DNA from 3 places in the Mesorhizobium sp. M0983 genome. Region 3 is predicted to be linked to each of the others. Evidence: riboswitches for the same ligand, from Rfam matches in the RefSeq annotation. Region 3 holds a riboswitch; each other region holds the start of a gene.
The links. A riboswitch is a leader RNA that binds a small molecule or an ion and turns the genes downstream of it on or off. The one in region 3 is predicted to bind thiamine pyrophosphate.
Positions count from the first base shown of each region.

Region 1: another riboswitch for thiamine pyrophosphate. It lies ahead of thiB (thiamine ABC transporter substrate binding subunit); the one in region 3 lies ahead of thiC (phosphomethylpyrimidine synthase ThiC).
Region 2: another riboswitch for thiamine pyrophosphate. It lies ahead of NKH71_RS33520 (phosphomethylpyrimidine synthase ThiC); the one in region 3 lies ahead of thiC (phosphomethylpyrimidine synthase ThiC).

Region 1 covers NZ_JAMYNH010000003.1:165,446-170,718, forward strand. Annotated here, with positions in the region: gene thiP (thiamine/thiamine pyrophosphate ABC transporter permease) at 1-1,324, opposite strand, end outside; gene thiB (thiamine ABC transporter substrate binding subunit) at 1,558-2,571, opposite strand; TPP riboswitch at 2,615-2,729, opposite strand; gene NKH71_RS07325 (thiamine diphosphokinase) at 2,857-3,501, shown strand; gene NKH71_RS07330 (ABC-F family ATP-binding cassette domain-containing protein) at 3,503-5,273, shown strand, end outside.
Region 2 covers NZ_JAMYNH010000020.1:30,353-35,625, forward strand. Annotated here, with positions in the region: gene NKH71_RS26650 (porin) at 737-1,894, shown strand; TPP riboswitch at 2,396-2,511, shown strand; partial or broken gene NKH71_RS33520 (phosphomethylpyrimidine synthase ThiC) at 2,617-2,808, shown strand; partial or broken gene NKH71_RS33525 (phosphomethylpyrimidine synthase ThiC) at 2,921-3,288, shown strand; partial or broken gene NKH71_RS26660 (FAD-dependent oxidoreductase) at 3,292-3,898, shown strand; gene NKH71_RS26665 (Fic family protein) at 4,343-5,273, shown strand, end outside.
Region 3 covers NZ_JAMYNH010000005.1:255,594-260,866, reverse strand. Annotated here, with positions in the region: gene NKH71_RS12565 (Fic family protein) at 909-2,453, shown strand; TPP riboswitch at 2,636-2,752, shown strand; gene thiC (phosphomethylpyrimidine synthase ThiC) at 2,856-4,691, shown strand; gene thiO (glycine oxidase ThiO) at 4,688-5,273, shown strand, end outside.

The DNA of each region.
Region 1 (5,273 bases), on a different contig from region 3:
GTTCGTGGCGTTCGCTCGCCGCGTCATAGGCGGGGCGGATGGCGCGGATGGCGAACGGCATCGCCATCACCGCATTGACCACAACCACCATGACAGGGGCGATCGCAAAGACATCGCTGACGCTGCGCAGGAGCAGGAACCAGCCGGCACCGATGACGATGGGCGGCACCACCAGGACGAACCCCGCACCGGTGTCGGCCAGGTGTTCGAGCAGCGTCCGCCTGCCGGTCCGCCGGGTGAGCGCCAGCGCCCGGCGCGCCATAACCAGCGACAGCGACAACGCCAAGGAGAGCAGCGCCGATAGGAGGGAGAGCACGGCACTGGTCGCCGTCGCTTGCCGCACCGCGCTCTCGCCGGCCAGGCGGCCGAGATCGGCGCCAAGCCCGGCCGACAGCGTAGCCGCCATCGGTCCGGCGACAAACAGCAGTGCCAGCCCGATCACCAGTGCGTTCAGCACGGTCTCGGCCGCACCGGCTGAAAAATACCGGCGCGGGGCTACCGGCAGATTGGCGTCGCCGGTCATATTGGCGCCAAGCCGCGTTAGTGCCAGCACGACGACGAAGGTCAGGGCAATCTGCAACAAGGTCAGCGTCACCGCCCGCGCCGGGTCGAAGTCGAAACGCAGCGCCTGGTATATGGCAACCTCCAGCGTCGTCGCGCGCGGCCCGCCGCCGAGCGTAAGCACGATGGTGAAGGAGGTGATGCACAGCATGAAAACGAGCCCGGCAACGCCCGGCAGGGCCGCACGCAACGCCGGCCATTCGATCAGCCGGAAGGCCGGCGCAGCACCCATGCCAAGCTGGCTCGCCAGCCGCCATTGGTTAGCCGGCACCGTCTGCAACGCTTCCAGGAACAGTCGCGTTGCCAGCGGCAGGTTGAAAAAGACGTGGGCGACGAGAATACCCGATAGGCCATAGATGCCGGGCCAGTTCTGGCCGCCAATCGCACCGAGCAAGCCGGCGAAATACCCGGCGCGGCCATAGAGTGCCAAGACACCGAGTGCGGCAACAATGGCCGGCAGCGCCAGCGGCACGGCGAAAAGCTGCAGGACAAAGCCTCGCCCGAAAAACTGTGGATGCCGCGACAGCGCGCGCGCGACGAACAGCGCCGGTGCGACGGAGAGCAGGGTCGACAACAGAGCCTGCCAGAGCGTGAAGCGGGCAACACGGAGGAGATAGGAATCAAAGGCGGAGGCGGCGCCCGACAGGTCGCGCATGGCTTCGACGACGAGCCCGGCGAATGCCCCGCCGATCAGCAGCGCGATGGCGGCGAGCGCGACGATACCGGCAGCGACGCGGGTATCCGATGATGGCGCGCGTTGCACGCTAGACCACCAGATTCGAGATTCTTAGCGAGGATTGCGTTCCTTCGCGCGCCCCTCTGTCCTGCCGGACATCTCCCCCACATGGGGAGAGATTGGCAGGTTCAGCGCTCCGCTCATTCCGGCAATGTCGGAGATTGGCGAAAGCCGGCATGACGGCCAATTTCCCTCCTTGTGGGGGAGATGTCCGGCAGGACAGAGGGGGGCGCCGTAGGGCGATCATCTTTCAATCCGAGCTACTTGCTCATCACCGCCAGCCACTCGTCGACCCAGGCCTTGCGATTTGCGGCGACCTCTTCCGAGCTGAACAGCAAGGTTTTGGTCGGTTTGACGAGCTTGTCGAACGCCGGATTGAGCGGCTTGTCGGTCTTGCCGGCCGGGAACATCCAGTTGGTTTCGGGAATGAGATCCTGGAATTTCGGCCCGGTCATGAAGGCGATGAACTTTTCCGCCAGCGGGTTCTTCGCGCCCTTGGTGGTGATCCCAGCGACCTCGATCTGCAGATATTCGCCTTCCTCGAAGGACGCCGCCTGGTAGCGCGAGGTGTTTTCGGCAACCATGTGGTAGGCTGGCGAAGTGGTATAGGACAGCACCATCGGCGCCTCACCCTTGGTGAACAGGCCGTAGGCCTCGCTCCAGCCCGGCGTCACCGTCAGCACCTTTGCCTTGAGTTTGGCCCAGGCTTCCGGAGCCTTGTCGCCATAGACCGACTTGACCCACAACAGCAGGCCAAGGCCCGGCGTCGAGGTGCGCGGATCCTGGATGACGATCTTGTCGCCGGCATCGCCCTCGACCAATTCCCTGAGGCTCTTCGGCGGGCTCTTCAGTTTTTCGCTATCGTAGACGATAGCGAAATAGCCATAGTCGAACGGCACGAAGATATCGTCGCTCCAGCCACCCGGCACACTGACGTCCGTCACGGCGCCATGCGGCGAAAACAGGCCGGTTGCCTTGGCGTCCGCCGTCAAATTGATATCGAGGCCAAGCACGATATCGGCCTTGGTCGCGGCCCCTTCCAGCTTCACACGGTTGAGCAGTGCCACGCCGTCGGCGACCGAGACGAATTCGACGACGCAGGTGCACTCGGCCTCGAAGGCCTTCTTCACCGCCGGTCCCGGACCCCAATCGGCGGTGAAGCTTTCATAGGTATAGACGGTCAGCTTATCCTGTGCCGATGCCTGCCCCGGTAGGGCAAGCGCGGATGCCGCAAGCAGGATAATCGAGGCAAGAGAGTGGAAAAAACTGCGCATCGGCGCCTCCTTCGTTCGCGTTGAAAGGAATTGAGGCGTCGGGCTGTCCGAAACGTCTAATCCCTCCGCCGGTACAAACCGGATCAGGTTCAGCGGGTTGGCAGTCTTGCCTCTCAGCCGGTCCGCGAAGATCGCGTCCGGCACCCCGTTAGAGCGTTTCGACACATAGGCCCGGCCGAAGTGCTGCGCAAGCGGAAGTTTGCCGGGCATCCAAAGCGCGGCGTCCTGTTTCATCTGCCGTTTCATCTTCCGTTTCCGGGGCAGGGCTGGTAAGGGCCACGAGATATGAGCACATTCACCATCCTGCTTGGCGGCGATCTCATCCGCACGCCGCTGCTCGACCGCCAGGTCGAAGGCTCCCGCGTCATCGCTGCCGATGCCGGTATCGGCCATGCCCTTATGCTGGGCCTGATGCCGGAACTCTGGGTCGGCGATTTCGATTCCGTGCCTGCCGATTTGCCGGAGGATCTGGCCGCTGTGCCACGGCAGGTGTTTCCCGCCGAAAAGGACAAGACCGACGGTGAACTCGCTATCGCCGCCGCGCTCGAACGCGGTGCGACCAGCCTTGTGCTCGCAGGCGCCTTCGGCGGCAAACGCACCGACCACATCTTCCTGCATTTGGCGCTCAGCGTCCGGCTGGCGGAAGGCGGAACGGAAGTGCTTTTGACCAGCGGCGCACAGGAAGGCATTCCTTTGCTGCCTGGAAAGACTGGCTTCGATTATGTCGACGGTACGCTGTTTTCGGTGCTCGGCTTTTCGGATCTCGCCGGCCTGACAGTCACCGGCGCCAAATGGCCGCTCGCCCATGTCGAGGTTGCCTTCGGCTCGTCGCTGACCATTTCCAACGAGGTCAAGGGCCGGCTGGAAATCGCGCTGGCCAGCGGCCGCGCGCTGCTGCTCGCGCATCCTTTTCCCCTACCTGAAAGCTGACATGGCGCCGCCGCTTCTCAATCTCGACGGGATAAAGCTGACCTTTGGCGGCGCGCCGCTGCTCGACGGTGCCGCCCTGACGGCGTCAGCTGGCGACAAGATCGCCCTGGTCGGGCGCAACGGCTCTGGCAAGTCGACGCTCCTCAAGATCGCTGCCGGGCTGATCGAACCGCAGGACGGCGAAGTCTTCCGCCAGCCTTCGGCGACGGTGCGCTATTTGCCGCAAATGCCCGACATGGACGGTTTTGCGACCGTTCGCGCCTATGTCGAGGCGGGGCTCGGGCCCGCCGATGATCCCTACCGCGCCACCTATCTGATAGAGCATCTCGGCCTGACCGGCGAGGAACGGCCGAACGACCTCTCCGGGGGCGAGGCGCGGCGCGCGGCACTCGCCCGCGTCATGGCGCCCGAGCCCGACATTCTTCTCCTCGATGAACCGACCAATCATCTTGACCTTTCGGTTATCGAATGGCTGGAGGAGGAGCTTGCCCGCACCTCCTCGGCCCTGGTCGTCATCTCGCATGACCGCCGTTTTCTCGAACGCGTGTCACGCGCCACAATTTGGCTCGACCGCGGCCAGACCCGCCGTCTCGATAAGGGCTTTGCCTATTTCGAGGAATGGCGCGACACGGTGTTGGAGGAGGAAGAGCGCGAGCAGCACAAGCTCGGCCGCCAGATCGTGCGCGAGGAGCACTGGCTGCGCTATGGCGTGACGGCAAGGCGCAAGCGCAACATGCGCCGGCTCGGTGAGTTGCAGACCATGCGCCAGCGCTTTCGCGGTCATCGTGGCGCCGAGGGTGCGGCGACGATGACAGCCAGCGACGCCGCCGAATCCGGCAAGCTGGTGATTGAGGCCAAGAACATCGAGAAGAGCTTTGGCGATCTGACCCTGGTCAAGGGATTCTCGACACGCATCCAGCGCGGCGATCGCGTCGGTCTGGTCGGGCCGAACGGCGCCGGCAAGACGACGCTATTGAAGATGCTGACCGGCGAATTGAAGCCGGACGCAGGCACGGTGCGGCTCGGCACCAACCTGGAGATCGCCACGCTCGACCAGAAGCGCGAGGCCGTCGATCCGCAGGAGACACTGGCGCAGTATCTCACCGACGGACGCGGCGAGAACCTTGTCATCAATGGCGAGCAGCGCCACGTCGTGTCCTACATGAAGGACTTCCTGTTCAAGCCGGAACAGGCGCGCACGCCGGTGCGCGAGCTTTCGGGCGGCGAGCGGGCACGGCTGATCCTCGCCCGCGTTTTGGCGCGGCCGGCAAACCTGCTTGTGCTCGACGAGCCGACCAACGATCTCGACATGGAGACGCTGGAGCTGCTGCAGGAACTGGTCGCCGGCTTTGCCGGCACGGTGATCCTGGTCAGCCACGATCGCGATTTCCTCGACCGCACGGTGACCAGCATCATCGCGCCGGATGGCGACGGCCGCTGGATCGAATATGCCGGCGGCTATTCCGATATGCTGGCGCAGCGCGGCGGCACCAGGCTGGACGACCGCAAGGCGCGGCCGAAGGCAGAGACCGGCGAGGCGACGGCGGCAAGCAGGAGCGAAGCGGCCGCTAGCAGGGGCCTGGCCAAGAAACTGTCGTTCAAGCAGAAATTCGCGCTGGAAACCTTACCCAAGAAGATCGAGGCGGTGTCGGCCTCGATCTCGCGGCTGGAGAACAACATCGCCGATCCGGCCTATTATGAGCGCGACCCGGCGTCGTTCCAGAAGACGATTGCCGCGCTCGACAAGGAGCGCGCCACGCTGGAAGCGCTCG
Region 2 (5,273 bases), on a different contig from region 3:
GGTGATCTCTGGCATCTCGATGAGCTCGTTTTGTGAATTGCTGGCAAGAAGCATTAGCTGTGGCGCGCCGTCTATCAGGACGAGAGCCTGCTCGACGCGACCGTCAGGTCCGCCGCAATGCCAAGGCTGGCGCGCCTACTGACTCCCTGGTGAAGGCAAGGCTGCGCGTTCAGCGCGTGATTACCGACCATCGCGCTCGCCAAAATGACGGCGTCGTACCGAGCGGCGCCCGCCGCATGATGTCTCAACGTCGGGGCTCACAGCAAACAAAGCTGTCGCCATTGAACGAAACTGTCGCGAAGCGAACAGACGAACCGTAGCCGAAACGTTTGCCGTTCGTGCTTGGATTGATCCGCAAGGCAGAAAGGAAGGAAGAGCCAAGCAAGGTCCGCCGGCACACTTGAGCTTCAAGCCGCAGCTGCGTCGTCAGGATGGCACGTCATTTGCAATAGAAGCCTTTGTGACGGCCCGCCCACAACTAGCGGAGATGACCGGTGATGGTTTGTACAGAAATGTTGAATGGCGTCGTTTCGGCAATAATTATATTTGTAATAACAATTGCATATCTGTAACAATAATACCCAATAGTATTCTCAATTTCTCATGAACATCTGGCATGACGAGAGCATCAAAACTGCTCAAAAATTCACTCAATGCGCATCGTTATCGAATGGTTCCTTAGCAAAAATTCATTCACTGACGTCCATCCCTTTTACTGTTTGAACGGAGATCAACAATGAACATTAGGAGCCTCCTCCTCGGCTCAACTGCGGCACTGATTGCCGTTTCCGACGCTCGCGCCGTGACCGCCGTTGCCGAGCCTGACCCGACTGAGTACGTTAAAATCTGCGACGTTTACGGCTCGGGCTACGTCTACATTTCAGGCACTGAGACCTGCCTGCGCATCGGCGGCTATGTCCGTTACGACATCGGCTTGCGCCATGTCGGATTGTTTGACCACGCAAGAACCTCCGATGTGAGGACTGGTGAGCATCAGGACACATGTCAAAACAACACGCGCTTCACATTGAAAACTTGGACCGGCCAGGAGACCGAACTCGGCACGTTGAAGACCTACACCGAAACCCGCATGAACTTCGGTAACCGCCACACTTCGGTTTCGGACAGTTCTCGGTCCTATGCCTTGAACGGAGACAGCACCTTGACTTTCGCCTGGATTCAGCTTGGTGGCCTCCGAGTTGGTAAGGACTGGTCGGCCTTCGACATGTTTATTGGCGGCGCGGTTGACGTACTCAACCAGACGCCGGTTCCGTACGGCGCTTTCGATACCAATGTGGTTCAGTACTACTTCGACGCCGGGAACGGCTTTTCGGCCGTGGTTTCGCTCGAAGAAGGCTCGGGCGTGGTCGGCACAATCGACAGCTACTCTCCGCACGTAGTCGGCGGCTTGAAATACACACATGGCTGGGGCGCGATCACCGGCGTTGCCGCTTATGATAGCAACTACGAATCGGTGGCCGCCAAGGTCCGTGTCGACATCAATGTCACCAACGAACTGTTGCTGTTCGGAATGCTCGGCTACGGTTCCAACGGCAAGCTCAACGACGACTCCACGAACGCCATCGACGCTCATGGTCGCGGCTTCTATAAGAGTTGGGGTGGGAACTGGGCTTTCTGGGCTGGCGCCACTTACAAGCTCAACGAGACAACTTCGTTCAACCTTCAGCTCTCCGGTGATCAGCTCAAGAACCATGGTGTCGCTGCAAACGTCGCCTATGCGTTTCTTCCAGATTTCACAGTTACGGCGGAACTCGACTATAGCCGCTACGGCAACTTCGCCGTCGGCAAGGTGGACGCTTCCAACGTGAACTGGACCAACGCCAACAAGAAGAGCGGTGTCGCCGGAATCCTGCGTTTCGAACGCTCATTCTAACGGGATGAAAGGGTTGAGCTCGAGATCCGGTTGAGCGGACCAATCCCGCAACACTCCAAGAGAACGTCGTATGGAAGCTATACGAGATTGGAGCCTCGATCTCGGGGCCGGACGATGTTTCATATCAGATCTGGTCCGGATGATCGCGCAGGCGATATTCATCGCTCGATTATGCGTTTTGATCTGCAACTCTTTCATTTCCTCATTCCTTCCGCCCGCTTGACGGACCCTGCCATCCAGCACTACCCGGCCAGGTTTTCCGAACTGGGGTGCGGCCCGACGCACTTGAAAATCGCAAATGGATCGCCTCCGTTCAGCCATCCCCGCGGAAATTCGGGCGCGAGAGAACAAGCTCCAGAGCATAAGCGAGGCTGATCGAGGAACAGACGATTCTCAGGCGATGCTCCATCCGATCTTGCGCCTGGCCGAGACGATCGCCCGACGATCACCGCCGCCGCCCGAATGCGCTTGACAAGATACCGCTCGCCCGTTCAACCTGAAGCATTCACCCAGGGGAGTCCCGGCAAGGGGCTGAGATACTGCTGGCTTTCGCGGCGCAGTGACCCGTTGAACCTGATCCAGTTCATACTGGCGTAGGGACGGTGCAAGCGCTTTGCGGGAGTTCACGCCCGAGGTCCTGTTTCGAGCAGGTCGACCAAAGCGTCTTTTCATTCTTCCGGCACAGAACTGGGTCTCCAATGCACGAGCAAAGGAGCCTCATGATGAATGCCCCCACCCCCGCCGTCCCGACGGGACCGCTGCCCGCCTCACGCAAGATCCACAAGCATGGCAGCATTCACCCTCAGATCAGGGTGCCGATGCGCGAAATTGCAGTCCATCCAACGGCCGGCGAACCGCCAGTCACCGTCTACGATCCGTCCGGCCCCTACACCGATCCGGCCATCAAAACCAGGATCGAAAAAGGCCTTGCCCGGCTTCGCCACGAATGGATTACCGCGCGTGGCGATGTCGAAGCCTGTGACGGCCGCCATGTCCGGCCGGAAGACAACGGATTTGTGACTGGCGAGCGCCCATGCCGCCGACCTGGCCAAGGGTCACGCGGCGGCGAACATCCGCGGCGACGCGCTGTCGCGGGCCGGATTCGAGTTCCGCTGGGAGGCCTAGTTCAACCTGTCGCTCGATCCGGAAACCGCGCGGTCCTTCCACGACCAGACCTTGCCCAAGGAAGCGCACAAGCTGGCACATTTCTGCTCGATATGCGGGCCGAAATTCGCTCGATGCGCATCTCTCACGACATTCGCGCCGAAGCGCAGAAGGAGGGCATGGCGGCGATGGCGGCGAAATACCGCGAGGGCGGCGATCTCTATATGCCGGTCGAAACGCCCGAGGTGGAAAAACAGGCCTCAGCGCAGGAAGATCAGAGGGCGCGCTGAGCCATGCGCCGCATTCTTGTCAAAGGCGCGGGTGTGGCAGGCCTCACCGTTGCCCATGAATTGGCCGCGCCGGGTGCATCCGTCACGGTTGCTGAAATTCGCAGCCAGATCGGCGGCAATGCCTCCTGGCTCGCCGGCGGGATGCTCGCGCTTGGTGCGAACGCGAAGGCGCCGAGGAGGCGGTCGTCACTTTCGGCAACGTTGCAGCCGACTGGTGGGAAAGGGCGCTGCCCGCGCTGGTGAGGAGGGCCGGCACTCTCGTCGTCGCCCATCAGCGCGATGCCTTCGAGCTTGCCCGTTTTGCAGCTCGTACGCGCAACTATGAGTGCGTCGACGAAAAGGTTGTTGCCGCCCTCGAGCCCGATCTTGCCGGCCGCTTTCATCAGAGCCTGTTTTTTTGTAGCGAAGCTCATCTCGATCCCCGTCGGGCTCTCGAAGCCCTCGCCGGCAACTGCGTGCGATGGGCGTCGTTTTCCTTTTCGAGACGGGCGAGGTTGGCTTTTCCGGCTTTGATCAGGTGATCGACTGCACGGGCATCGCGCGGGCCGACGACGATTTACGCGGCATGCGCGGTGAAATGCTGATCCTCCATACGCGTGATGTCTCGCTCGGGGCGATTGCCGAGAAGCCGATCTCGCGGGCGTCGCGGCGTAGTGAGCGCGGGCGCGGCCGTGATGATCGTGGCGGGAGGGAGAGGTAAGGAGCGTCTTTTCTTTGAGAATTCGCGTTTACGGGTACCCACGATGCACAACGGGCGAGTTTTTCAAAGAGGCGCGTCCTCCTTCGAAGCGCTTCGGAGGGCCAGGCTGTAGGCTCGCCCCGAGCCCCTGCGTAGCCTGCTGGGGAGCTGGTCTCGGCCCATCCGGTGACGATCCTTCGCGCAGACGAGCTATGGAGACGATCAAAACTGTGATTTCACTTGCCGATTATCGCATAAAAAGCTTGTTATTGCACAACTTAAAAAACTTGCAACTCCACAGCATCATTGACTTGTCTCCTATCGGCACTATATACTTGTAATCGCACAGCTCTAAAAAGTTGCAAAGGTACGGCCATGGCCAAGCCCCATGAAAAACTCGCTGTATCATTGGCCGTCCTCAAAGAGCTGCAGAAGGGTGGGCGGCGCATATTCAAATCAGATGAGCTGACCCGCGTCCACCGGGAGCGACTGCTGCAGAACGGGTTCCTGCGCGATGTTATGAAAGGCTGGCTCATGTCGACCAGCCCGCAGGCACAGCAGCAAGACACCACCCCCTGGTACGCGAGCTTCTGGGAGTTCTGCTCCCTTTACTGCAATGACCGGTTCGGCAAGGACTGGTTCGTGTCACCGGAGCAGTCGCTGCTTCTGCACGCGGAAGCGCCCACTATTCCGCCTCAGGTGGTGGTGAACACCCCCAAAGGCACGAATAACAAAATCGACCTGCTGTTCGGCACTTCGCTCTATGACCTCAAGGTCAAGGAGATGCCGGCCGAACTGACAGAGAAAAACGGCCAGCGCGTGTTCACTGTCGAGGCCGCCCTTACCCGGGTGCCGCAAGCGTTCTTCCAGCGCGCGCCTATCGAGATGCAGATCGCTATGGCGTCGGTGCGCGACGTATCAACCGTTCTGGTCCTGCTGCTTGATGGCGGCCATTCCGCCGTGGCGGGACGGCTTGCGGGGGCCTTCCGTCGCGTAGGACGCGACTCCTTTGCCGATGAAATCGTGGCCGCCTTCAAAGCCGCCGGCTATGACGTGCGCGAATCCGATCCGTTCGCGGGACAAATTGGAGTGACAACCATTGCGGCGGGCGTACCGCCGTTGGTCGCCCGCCTGCGCGCGATCTGGCAATCGCAGCGCGAAGCCATCATCGAGATATTCCCGAAGGCACCCGGACTGCCGTCCGACAAAGACGCCTATATGAAGTTCGTCGAGGATATCTACGAAAGCGACGCCTACCATTCGCTGTCGATAGAAGGGTACAGCGTCACCCCGGAACTCATCGACC
Region 3 (5,273 bases):
TGGCTTTGCTCGCAAGTTTTCGTCAGCCAGCGCAGGGCCTCCTCTTACGCTCGCTGGTCGTCAAGGCCCAGCGGCCACTAGCTGACAGTCCCCCCGCAGCCAAGCCGCTGGGCCCTCGACGTGGGGAACGAGCATTGGAGACGATGTCGCGCTTTCCGTTACAGCCCGAAGGCGGGTGACAGATGACCGTGTCAGCCTCTCCACCCGAGCTACGATTTCACGCATTCGATCAGGCACAGCTCTCTCGGGCTAGCGCGCCAAGCATGAGTTAGCTCCCGAATGAGCAGGTGCCACCCAGTTCAACTTCGGCCCTTGCGCGCGCAAAGTATTGGGCGAGATCGATCGGCAGTCCGGTCGGCAAATTGGGGCAGCGATGGCGAGAATGAATGCCAGGAACTTCCCTTCGGTGCCGCTTCGTCGATCTGTTTGCCGAGAAGACGCGCGCGCTGCGTGCCGTCCCCCATACCGCAGAGAACTCACTTCAGGTCACACACACACACACGACGCCACCGAGATCCTGCATCAGTTTTCTACTCCGACGCCGCCACGTCACCAAGATCAGTCGCGAGCGTGATCGCGGCTATCAAATCGGGATCGCGCGCCGGAGCGCTCTATGAGTGAGCCCCGAACGGCGCGGTTCTCCTCGAGCAATCCGGCTCGACGTAAGGCGGGCCATCCGTGCCGGCCTCGTGACTAAGAGACGGGCGAATGGCGGTTCCTGGACTCACCTTTTTGTCATGAAGTCGCTTCCTTGAGCCGGTGGCGGAGTTCTTGCTTGATGACTCCAGCACCGTTTAGAATCGGTTTTCGGAAAATTTGTCTTGTGGCATCAATTTTCATGGAATAGGATCATTTTTCACAGGTGTTGGCCCAGCTGAACCAAAATTCGATGAAAGGATTCGCTTTTCATGCCTCCGGTGCAAGAGCACCAATTTTCAGGTCCTGTTACCGTTTTTCAGGAAATCCGCCTTCCTGAAACGGCGACCCCGGCCGGGTACAGCGCCCTGGTCGGAGCCTACAGGCTCGCCGTGCCCTTGCCCCGTAGGTTGTTCGCCACGGGCGAGCATCATCGCATTACCGAACGGGATGGCTGGCGGATCATGACCCCCCGCCACGCCCCAAATCCTACCCTCGAAGGCCACCTGACCTTTGCGCTCAAGTACGAGGGACTGGACCTTGCCGTCCTCAAGCGGCTGTTCCAAGTGACCGGTCCCGCGCCGATCGAGGCGCTGGTCCGTGAAAGCCCGACCGGCAGTTATGCCCGCCGCATCTGGTTTTTATATGAATGGCTGAGGGGCGCCCGTATCGATCTGCCGGACGCGGCGGCCGGACGATACATTCCGGTTGTCGATCCCGAGCTGCAGTGGCCCGGACCCGACAAGACCGCTTCGCGCTACCGCGTAAGGGACAATCTCCCCGGCACGCGTGAGTTCTGCCCTCTGGTGTTCCGCACCAAGATTCTCGAAAAATTCATCGGCCTTGAACTACCGCGGCGCGCGGAGGCAATCGTAGCGGACGTGCCGCGCGACCTTCTTGCTCGGACCGCCGCCTTTCTTTTGCTCAAAGACTCGCGATCAAGCTATGCGATCGAGGGCGAGCGCCCGCCGCAAGATCGCATCCAGCGCTGGGGCCGCGCCATCGGCGAAGCCGGCCGCTGGCCGATCGATCGCGATGAGCTGCTGCGTCTGCAAAGAATTGTACTTGGCGACGCCCGTTTCGCAAGACTTGGCTTCCGAAAAGAAGGAGGTTTCGTCGGTGAGCATGACCGAGACAACGGCACGCCCTTGCCCGATCACATCAGCGCTCGGCCCGAGGACCTGCCGCGGCTAATCGATGGAATGGCGGCGTTCGATCAGGGCCCCGCGCAAAACCTTGATGCAGTCGTAGCCGCCGCAATCCTCGCCTTCGGCTTTGTCTACATTCACCCGTTCGAGGACGGAAACGGCCGCATTCACCGCTACCTAATCCACCACGTCCTTGCCATGCGCGGCTTCAATCCGCCGGGAGTGGTCTTTCCCGTCTCGGCCGCGATCCTGGACCAGATCAACGAGTACAGGGGCGTGCTCGAGAGCTATTCGCAGCGCCTTCTGCCATTGGTGGAATGGGAACCGACGCCGCAATTCAACGTCCGGGTGCTGAATGACACCGGTGATTTCTACCGGTTCTTCGATGCAACCCCGCACGCCGAATTCCTCTATGCCTGCGTTCAGCGGACGATCGAACGGGACCTTCCCGAGGAAACCGCATTTCTGCAGCGCTACGATCAGTTCCGGCAGCAGGTGGACGCCTTTATTGACATGCCCGAGCGGTTGACCGATCTGCTCTTCCGTTTTCTTCACCAGAATGATGGACATCTATCGAACCGCGCGCGCGAAAAGGAATTCGCCACGCTGACCAGTGACGAGGCAGGAAGAATCGAGGCGATCTACGCGCAAACCTTTGGTGCCCATTGAAGGTGTGATCATCAGGATCGATTTTTAGTCCGACGGTTTGTAATTCCCTTGTCCCTGCCTTCATCTCCGAGGCTTGACTTGTCGCCGAGACATGCACGATTTTTTCCGCACGGTCTGACCGGCCGCCGATCAGCCGCGGCCAGAACGCGCTTGACAAACCGGAGCCGTCCCGTCCAACCTCACGCATTCACCAGGGGAGTCCCGGCAAGGGGCTGAGATACTGCTGGCATTCGCGGCGCAGTGACCCGTTGAACCTGATCCAGTTCATACTGGCGTAGGGACGGTGCAAGCGCTTGCGGGAGTTTACGCCCGAGGTCCTGTTTCGGCAGGTCGACAGAAGCGTCTTTTCATCCTCCCGGCACAGAACTGGGTCTCCAATGCAACGAGCAAAGGAGCCTCAAGATGAATGCCCTCACCCCCGCCGTCTCGACGGGACCGCTGCCCGCCTCACGAAAAATCCACAAGCCCGGTGCCATCCACCCGCAGATCAGGGTGCCGATGCGCGAAATCTCCGTCCATCCGACGGCCGGCGAACCGCCCGTCACCGTCTACGATCCGTCCGGCCCCTATACAGACCCGACTGTCGAAACCAGCATCGAAAATGGCCTTGCACGGCTTCGCCACGAATGGATTACGGCGCGCGGCGATGTCGAGGCCTATGACGGCCGCCATGTCCGGCCGGAGGACAACGGATTCGCGACGGGCGAACGCCTGACGCCGGAATTTCCCATTCGCCATCAACCGCTCAGAGCCAAAGCAGGCAAGGCGGTGACGCAGCTTGCCTATGCGCGCGCCGGCATCATCACACCCGAAATGGAGTTCGCCGCCATCCGCGAGAACCTTGGTCGCGAGATCCTGCACGGCAAGCTTGAGCGCGACGGCGAGGCTTTCGGCGCGACACTGCCCGATTTCGTCACGCCGGATTTCGTGCGTGATGAGGTGGCGCGCGGACGCGCAATCATTCCCGCCAACATCAACCATCCCGAGAGCGAGCCGATGATCATCGGTCGCAATTTCCTGGTCAAGATCAACGCCAACATCGGCAACTCCGCCGTCACATCGTCGATGGCTGAAGAGGTCGAAAAAATGGTGTGGGCGATCCGCTGGGGCGCAGACACGGTGATGGACCTGTCGACCGGCCGCAACATCCACAACATCCGCGACTGGATCGTCCGCAACGCGCCGGTTCCGATCGGCACGGTGCCGCTCTATCAGGCGCTCGAAAAGGTCGGCGGCATCGCCGAGGACCTGACCTGGGAGGTCTACCGCGACATGCTGATCGAACAGGCCGAACAGGGCGTCGACTATTTCACCATCCATGCGGGCGTGCGGCTGCACTACATCCCGCTGACCGTTGACCGGGTCACTGGCATCGTCTCGCGCGGTGGCTCGATCATGGCCAAATGGTGCCTGCATCATCACCGGGAAAGCTTCCTCTACGAACATTTCGCCGAGATCTGCGACATTTGCCGCGCCTATGACGTGTCCTTTTCGCTGGGCGACGGCCTTCGTCCTGGCTCGATCGCCGACGCCAATGACGCAGCACAATTCGCCGAGCTGGAGACGCTCGGCGAGCTGACACAGATCGCCTGGGCGAAGGATTGCCAGGTAATGATCGAAGGCCCCGGCCACGTGCCGATGCACAAGATCAAACAGAACATGGACAAGCAGCTCGCCGTCTGCGGCGAGGCGCCGTTCTATACGCTTGGGCCGCTGACGACCGACATCGCGCCGGGCTACGACCACATCACCTCCGGCATCGGCGCGGCGATGATCGGTTGGTTCGGCACCGCCATGCTCTGCTACGTCACGCCCAAGGAGCATCTCGGCCTTCCCGATCGCAACGACGTCAAGATCGGCGTGATCACCTACAAGATAGCCGCCCATGCCGCCGACCTGGCAAAAGGTCATCCGGCGGCGAAAGTCAGGGATGATGCCCTTTCCCGCGCGCGCTTCGAATTCCGCTGGGAGGACCAGTTCAACCTGTCGCTCGATCCCGAAACCGCGCGGTCCTTCCACGATCAGACCTTGCCCAAGGAGGCGCACAAGCTGGCGCATTTCTGCTCGATGTGCGGGCCGAAATTCTGCTCGATGCGAATTTCCCACGACATCCGCACCGAAGCGCAGAAGGAGGGCATGGCGGCGATGGCGGCGAAATACCGCGAGGGCGGCGATCTCTACCTGCCGGCGGACGAGACCGGCGCACCGCTCATACCTCAGCCACGTGAGCCATCATGAAGGTGCTGGTCAAAGGGGCCGGCGTTGCCGGCCTCACCGCCGCCTTCGAGCTCGCCGCACGCGGCGCGGCGGTTTCCGTTGCCGAGACAAGGCCTGGCCTTGGGGGCAATGCGTCGTGGTTCGCCGGCGGCATGTTGGCGCCATGGTGCGAGCGCGAAAGCGCCGAGCAGCCGGTGCTGGATCTCGGGCGCGGTGCCGCCGACTGGTGGGATGCCGCAACCCCCGGCCAGGTGACGCGGGCCGGAACGCTGGTCGTGGCCGCGCCGCGCGATGCGGGCGAGATCGACCGCTTCGCCAGCCGCACCTCGGGCCATCGGCGTGTCGATGAAGACGAAATTGCGCTCCTGGAGCCCGACCTCGCCGGCCGCTTCCGGCGCGGATTGCTCTTCTCCGACGAGGCGCATCTCGACCCGCGTCAGGCGATGGCAGCGCTTCATGACAAGCTCGCAGCCATGGGTGTCGAGTTTCACTTCGGCACCGAGGTCTGGCATGTTTTTGGTTTCGATCATCAGATCGACTGCACGGGAATGGCAGCCATCGATGACCGGCTACGTGGCGTTCGCGGCGAAATGCTGATCCTGC